3 regions of the Micromonospora arida genome follow, and region 1 is predicted to be linked to each of the others. Evidence: riboswitches for the same ligand, from Rfam matches in the RefSeq annotation. Region 1 holds a riboswitch; each other region holds the start of a gene.
What was found. Region 1 has a riboswitch for cyclic di-AMP ahead of ACFYP0_RS18510 (C39 family peptidase). Riboswitches for the same ligand answer to the same signal wherever they lie in the genome.
Positions count from the first base shown of each region.

Region 2: it holds a riboswitch for cyclic di-AMP, as region 1 does, so the genes downstream of both, ACFYP0_RS16570 (transglycosylase family protein) here and ACFYP0_RS18510 (C39 family peptidase) in region 1, are expected to answer to the same signal.
Region 3: it holds a riboswitch for cyclic di-AMP, as region 1 does, so the genes downstream of both, ACFYP0_RS09605 (coiled-coil domain-containing protein) here and ACFYP0_RS18510 (C39 family peptidase) in region 1, are expected to answer to the same signal.

Region 1 is NZ_JBIALC010000005.1:371,846-374,101, forward strand. Features, by position in the region: gene ACFYP0_RS18505 (alpha/beta fold hydrolase) at 1-110, opposite strand, end outside; gene ACFYP0_RS18510 (C39 family peptidase) at 236-1,084, opposite strand; cyclic di-AMP (ydaO/yuaA leader) riboswitch at 1,318-1,458, opposite strand; gene ACFYP0_RS18515 (hypothetical protein) at 1,743-2,256, opposite strand, start outside.
Region 2 is NZ_JBIALC010000004.1:524,370-526,625, forward strand. Features, by position in the region: cyclic di-AMP (ydaO/yuaA leader) riboswitch at 893-1,065, shown strand; gene ACFYP0_RS16570 (transglycosylase family protein) at 1,066-1,734, shown strand; gene ACFYP0_RS16575 (hypothetical protein) at 1,829-2,197, opposite strand.
Region 3 is NZ_JBIALC010000002.1:633,334-635,589, reverse strand. Features, by position in the region: gene ACFYP0_RS09610 (carbonic anhydrase) at 1-108, shown strand, start outside; gene ACFYP0_RS09605 (coiled-coil domain-containing protein) at 165-1,184, opposite strand; cyclic di-AMP (ydaO/yuaA leader) riboswitch at 1,189-1,319, opposite strand; gene ACFYP0_RS09600 (YibE/F family protein) at 1,486-2,256, opposite strand, start outside.

The DNA.
Region 1 (2,256 bases):
TGCTCAAGGTAGGGCGCCCAGGACAACCACACGTCCCCGGTCGCTCCCATGCCGTGCAGCAGCAGCAGGACCGGCCTGCGGCCGGCGTCACCACCCGTCTTCTCCACCACGGCCGCAGTCTCCCACGGTTCACGGTCGGGTACGAGAGCCGTCGATGACGGACCGCGTGGACAAACGCCGCGGGCGCCGGCCCCTTGTAGGGGACGGCGCCCGCGGCGGTCCAGCGTTGCCTGGGTCAGGCGGAGTAGCCCCGGCTGGCGATCCAGTTGGCCAGGTTGATCGTGGTGATCCAGTACGACGCGTCGGCCGGGTTCGCCGAGTCGGCGATCCGCACGGTGCGGCCGTTGTCCTTGTAACCCACGACGGCGATGTAGTGACCGCCACCGTAGGAGTGCCAGCCGCCGGCAGTGTCGGTGGCGTCGCCGACGACGTTGGCGACCACGCCACGGCCGTCGGTGATGGCCTTGACGACGTCGGCCTGGAGCTGGTCCATCTGGGCCGGGCTGGGCGCGCCGGCGAACATCCGGGTCCGGTACGGGGAGCCCTTCACCTCGGCGTTGAGCACCCGGGTGGTGTCCAGGGCCGAGTTGGTGCCCATCTCGGTGGTGCCCAGCTCGGCGCCGAGCTCACTCTGGGTGCGGTCGATCCCGGCGGCGCTGAGCGCGTTGCGGGTGGCCGCCGGGCCGCAGTTGTAGTAGGTGTTCTGCGCCTCGTAGTCGTAGTCGAGCACCTTCGTCGCGGGGGGCTTCGGCGGCGTCGGCTTACGGGTGAGGTCGGGGTTGCTCTTGGCCTTGGCGGCGGGCGAGGCGGCGCTGGTGGCCGGGGCGGCCGTGGTCGGCGCGGCGCTGGCGGAGGGGGACGCGTCCCGCGCCTCGCCGCGGGAGGCGGCGACGTCGCTGCGCATCTCGGCGACCGTTGTCGCGGTGCGCTGGCCGGCCGGGGCGTCGTCGGCAGTGGTGAGCAGGGCGCCGGTGGTGGTGGCGATCGCGAGGGCCGCGGCGGAGGCGACGACGATCTGGTACGGGCGCTGGGTGGCGAGGCGGCGGAGCTGACGCTGCAGGGTGTGCTTCACGGGGTCCTCCACGGATCGGGGGGTGAGCGGCACACCGGGGCCGGACCGGTATCCGGGCAGGCGCCAGCGCGCGGACCGTGGTCCGCGGATGGTGAACCGCTCAGGGGAACGCCCGGCGCGGCCGGGCGGGGAAGGCGATGACCCGGGGGGTCAGCTCACCGTCACGCGACGATTGAGCGGGTGCACCGCCGCGCCGTGGAGGCGAGGGAACAGCCGAGGGGTGGAAAGGTGCTGCACGAGGATGGGACTCCTTCCGACACCGCCTACCGGGTTAGCTGACGGATTCGGGCGGGAAGACGCCCTACCGCGGGCCGTGGCTCGCGGATTCACCCCGGACTTACTGGTGGGTCCCCGGTTCGTTGATCACGATTAAGCGGGTCGGCGCGGCGTCGCGTCTTGCGATCGGTTACCGCACCGGACGGGACGACACTACTGGCGTCTCAACGCCCTGCCAAGCCAGGTTCACCTGCGTAAACCCCAATCGGCGCGACAATTTCTGCGCGTATTGCCGATGATGTGACTCGATGGGACAACCGGTTACGGCGACGCCTGCGGGCGACAACCGGACAGGCCGCAAAAAACGCGGCCACAATCGCGGGAACAATCCTGCCGATCGCGTCGGACGTCCGATTTCGCAATTGGGTGACCGGCCTCACATCACGGATTGGGCTCAACCCACCCGGGCCGGGCGCCACCGTGCCACGACGGCGGGACGCAACGCTCCGGCCACCGTGCGGCGCGCCGGCACCAGGGTCGGGCGGAGCCGGGCCGCCGCCGCGTACGCCTCCTCGGCGAGGGCACGAGCCGACTCGGCGGCCAACTCCGCGTCGCGCCAGGCGGCCCGCTCACGGTCGGCGGCCACCTGGTAGTCGGCCAGCCGCGCATCCCGGACCACCCGGCTGATCAGCACCTCCTGTTCAACCGGGTGTCGCCGGGGATCCCAGCCGCGCCGGTGCCCGAACACGTCGCCGAGCTGCGCCATGGTCAGGTCGCCCCGCCAGTACGCCGCCATCGCCGCCCGGTGCAGATAGCGTTCCCGGGCGGCGTACTCGGCGGGGGTGTGCGGGGTCTGCGGGGTGGGCAGCGCCCCGGCCCCAGCGAAGCGACGCGCGACGGCATCCGCCTCGTCGTACCCGATCCATGCCTGCTCCAGCTGCTCCTGAGCAGTCAGCCAGGCGGCACGC
Region 2 (2,256 bases), on a different contig from region 1:
CCGGCTCGTACAGCGGACCGGTCAGCGGGCGAAGCGATCCCCTCCGCGGCGCAGGCGACGGGCTCGGCCACAGCCACGAAGCCGCCCAACCCAGCAGTTCCGGCGACGGGCGGGCCGGGCTACTCCGCGGCGTTGTCCGCACGCCTGGTCGCCACGGACTCGGTGCCGCCAGGATTCACTGTGAAGATTGCGACAGTCATGTCGCCTGATTCTGGGGAGCAACGCTCAGACGCCTGCTCGGGCAGCATGACCCCGCTGTTGTCAGCGAGGCGGCTGACCGGGACTCCGTCAGCGATGGCCGCGGCCACCCTCAGCTATGACGCGGGCCCGGATGACCTGTGGGTGGGGACCGAAGTCCTCAGGACATACGCCGATGACGGTGCACGACGAGCAATGGCCGACCTGCGAACCTTGATCGGCCGTTGTCCCACCGTCGCGTCGTCCAGCCAGGGCGGCAGCCGTCGCTTCGCAGTGGCACCAGGGCCGCGGTTGGGAGATGACAGTCTTCGCGTCAGGTGCAGCGCGACGTACGGTGCTGACACGCTGGAATGCGACAGCGTCCTCGTCCGGATCGGAACCACTCTGGTGGTCATTCAGGAGGAGGGCAACAAACCCGGTGGTGACAGATTCCTGGACCAGCTCGCCGAAGCTGCGCTCCGCAGATATCAGGCGACCGCCTGAATCGAACTGTCAGGCCGGGCTGTGGCCGTGTTCGCCACGCCTGCTGTGCCGACCTGATCGGAAACGGTCCACGATGGTTACTGCACAGACGTCGATCGCCCGCAACCGCTGCGGGACCCGCCCCGCGTGCCCCGGTGAAGAAGTTCACAGGGGGTGGGCGACCGTCACCGACCGTGCCTAACGTCGGTCGGGTTCGCCATTGCGGACACCACGGCCGGCAACGCCAAATCCTGCCCCCGGTCGTCGGAACCCAGTCACCCGGGCAGGAGCGGGGGACCCACACGTTCCTCGGTGCATGTCACCTCGGGGTGAAGCCGCCACCGCGCGGCCGGGCTCCTCGGCCCGAACCCGACAGCTCACCTCGCCGGCGTGGAGGAAGCTCACATGACGTCTGTCTACACCCCCCGTCATCGACGGGTCACCACCCGCCGCCTCGCCGTCGGCACCCTTGCCGTTGGCGCGGTCACCGGCGCCGTCGCCCTCTTCGGGCCGGCCGCCCCGGCGCAGGCCGCCGTCAACTGGGACGCGATCGCCAAGTGCGAGTCCGGCGGCAACTGGAAGATCAACACTGGTAACGGGTACTACGGCGGGCTTCAGTTCTCGCAGAGCACCTGGGCCGGTTACGGCGGCAAGAAGTACGCCGCCCGCGCCGACCTGGCCAGCCGCGGCGAGCAGATCGCCATTGCCGAGAAGGTGCTCGACGGACAGGGCATCGGCGCGTGGCCGACCTGCGGCAAGAAGGGTGGCTCCGCGACCAAGCCCACCGCGAAGCCGTCGACCAGATCCACCGAGAAGTCGACGACGTCGACCGCGAAGCCCACCAAGCCGCAGGAGCGGTCGTCGCGTGGCGAGCAGCCGGCGACCCGTGACCACCAGCGCACCGCGCCGGTGGCGGGCGGCCAGACGTACCTGGTCAAGTCGGGCGACACCCTGTCCGAGATCGCTGCCGACCAGCGGGTGGCCGGCGGCTGGCAGGCCCTGTACGAGGACAACCGGCAGGTGGTCGGCGCAGACCCGGGTCTGATCTTTCCGGGTCAGCGGCTCAGCCTCTGACGGATGACACACGAACGCTCGGCCGGTGACCCGGCCGAGCGTTCGTGTGTGTCGTGCTGTCAGCCCGGGTGCCCGTACCTCGTGCGGGCCGCCGTCACGCCGCCGAGGCGGACGCCTTCGGCCCTCGATGCGACGCTGCCGGGCCGGCGTTCCAGCCCCAGCGGGAGGCTGGCACCGGGGACTCCCCGGGACGGCCCGCGCCCACGTCGTCACTGTCGTCGCCGTCGGTGGTCCTCCCGACCGAGTCGGGCGTGCTGCGGGACAGTCGCAGCGACTGCTCGGCGCCGTTGCGGGCCGCGCACGGCCAGGACTGCCCGGCGCACTGGAGGTTGCGGCACTGGTCCTCGTCGTCCGGCTCGTGTGCGCTCAGCACGTCGATCGCCAACTGCCACAGCAGCGGGTCGGTCACGTCGTGCGGACGCTCGGCGGTGCGACTCGGTCGGTTGCTGGTGTCGTCGGACATGGTGGGCCCCCCTCGTCAGGCTGTACCCCTCAAGGGTCACCCGTCAGCCGCCGGCTAAA
Region 3 (2,256 bases), on a different contig from region 1:
GCCGGAGCGGTGCGCCCGGTGGCCGCCGTACCGGCCGACCTCGCGACGTTGGAGACCCCGGCCGGATCGCCCGAGTCGACCGACCCGGCCGCGGCTGCCGCAGTCTGACGCGACGAGGGCCGCTCCGCGTCACGCGGAACGGCCCTCGACGGGGATCGTGCGGGTCAGAGCAGCGACATGTGGACGTGGTCGGTGTGGTTCGACGGCCCGCTGTACGAACTCCAGCCGGTGGCCGGGAACCAGATCTGCCGGTTCCAGATCACGTAGTAGATGCCGAGCCGGTCGGCGTTACGGATGAGGAATGCGGCGACGTTGTTGCCGTACGTCCGGGTGTCGTTGTTGTGCCACGGGGAGAACCCGCTCTTCTGTAGCGACCAGTCGCAGGCGCGGCCCTTCGGGTGCTCCCACGGCCCGCCGGGGCGGTAGCAGCCGACGAACCGGTTGAAGCCGGCCGCCTTGACCTCCTTGTACGCGTGCAGCGTGCGCGGCGTGATGCAGCCGGACGTGGTGGGGTCGTTCTCGCTGCACGACTGGGGCTTCCAGTCACCGTCGGCCGTGCGACCCGGGCCGATCTTCGCGACCTTGGAGGTGGCATCCACCAGGCCGCCGGTGAAACCCTTGCCGCCGACGAGGGAGAGCGCCTTGTCGGCCTCGCTCTTGCGCTTGGCCATCAGGGCGGTCTGCTTCTGCTGCTCGCGGACCTCGGTGTCGAGGGCCAGCTTGGCCTGCTCGGCGCGGGCCTTCACCTCGTTGACCTCGGAGAGCTTCTTCTCGTTGACCATGTTCATCTCGTCGAGCATCCCGGCGCGTTGGACGAACGAGTCGGGCGCGTCGCTCTCCAGCAGCATCGCGACCGCGCCGATCCGGCCGGTCCGGTACGCCTGGGCGGCGATCTGCCCGACCTGCGGGGCCAACGCGTCCAGGTCGGCCTTGGCCCGGTTGACCTCCGCTGCCAACTCGTCCTGCCGCTTCTTGGATTTGTCCAGCTTGGACTTCGCGGCGGAGTAGTCGCGGTTGGCCTGCTCGATGACGTCGTTGAGCAGCTTGGGCTCGCCGTCCTCCTCGTGCCCGGACGGTGTGGGGGTCGTCGGGGCGGCGTGCGCTGGGAGCGGCCCGGCGAGCACGGTCAGTGCGGCGATCACGGCCACCACGGGTGTCATCCAGCGGCGTAGGGGTGCCGTCACAATGTTCCCTTCCGTCGACCGCCGACCGGGTTAGCTGACGGGTTCGGGGCGGAAGTGGCCCCTACCGCTGATGCGGATTCACCCCAGGTACCTGGGTCCCCGGCTCGCCGGTTGGCGATTGGGCGGTGGCACCGCAGGCGCCGCTTCGCGCCTTCATCGGTAACCGGCAGCGAGGTTACCCGAGAGTCGGCCGGGTGAGCTACGCCTGGCTGCCGACCAAAAGCGTCATTTCGCCATAGCGTTGAGTGACCAGTGACGCGGTTCTCAGGGTGGATGCCCGATCTGGTCACGCTGAGGAGTGTCACCATGCCGTATCCGTGCTCCTGTTCGACTTCGGCCACCGGTCGGTGGCCTGGGATGGGGGTGCGGTCCGCGTCCGGTCCGGCTCGTCGGAGCCGGTCGTTCGCGGTGAGCTGAGTGCGGCCAGTGCCTCGCTGCGGTCCGGCTGCGGCCGGGGCGCGGGAGCGTCGGTGGACGCCGTGGCAGCGGTGCGCCCGGCGGCGGTCACCACTGCGGCCAGCCCGGTGGTCAGCGGCACGGCGGCGATCAGACCGAGGGTGGCGACCGCGCTGCGGACGATCTCCTGCGCGAGGAACTCACTGGTGAGGATCTGCCCGATCGGCCGCGAGTCGGCGGTGAGCAGGAGCAGCAGGGGCAGTGACGCGCCCGCGTACGCCAGCACGATGGTGTTGACAGTGGAGGCGATGTGCGCGCGGCCGACCCGGGTGGCCGCCCGGTACAGCTGCAACCGGGTCAGCCCCGGGTTGGCGTTCGCCAGTTCGGTGACGGTGGCCGCCTGGGTGACCGTCACGTCGTCGAGCACCCCGAGCGATCCGATGATGATCCCGGCGAGCAGCAGACCGTGCAGGTCCACGTCGCCCTGGAACATCGACAGGGTGGTGGCGTCCTCGCTGCCGAAGCCGGTGAGGTGGGTCGCGGCCGTGGCGACGGTGGCGAGCACGCCGGTCAGCACCAGGCTGCCCAGGGTGCCGAGCACCGCGACCGAGGTCTGTGCGGTGACCCCGTGGGTCAGATAGAGCACCACGAACATGATCAGGGCCGCGCCGACCAC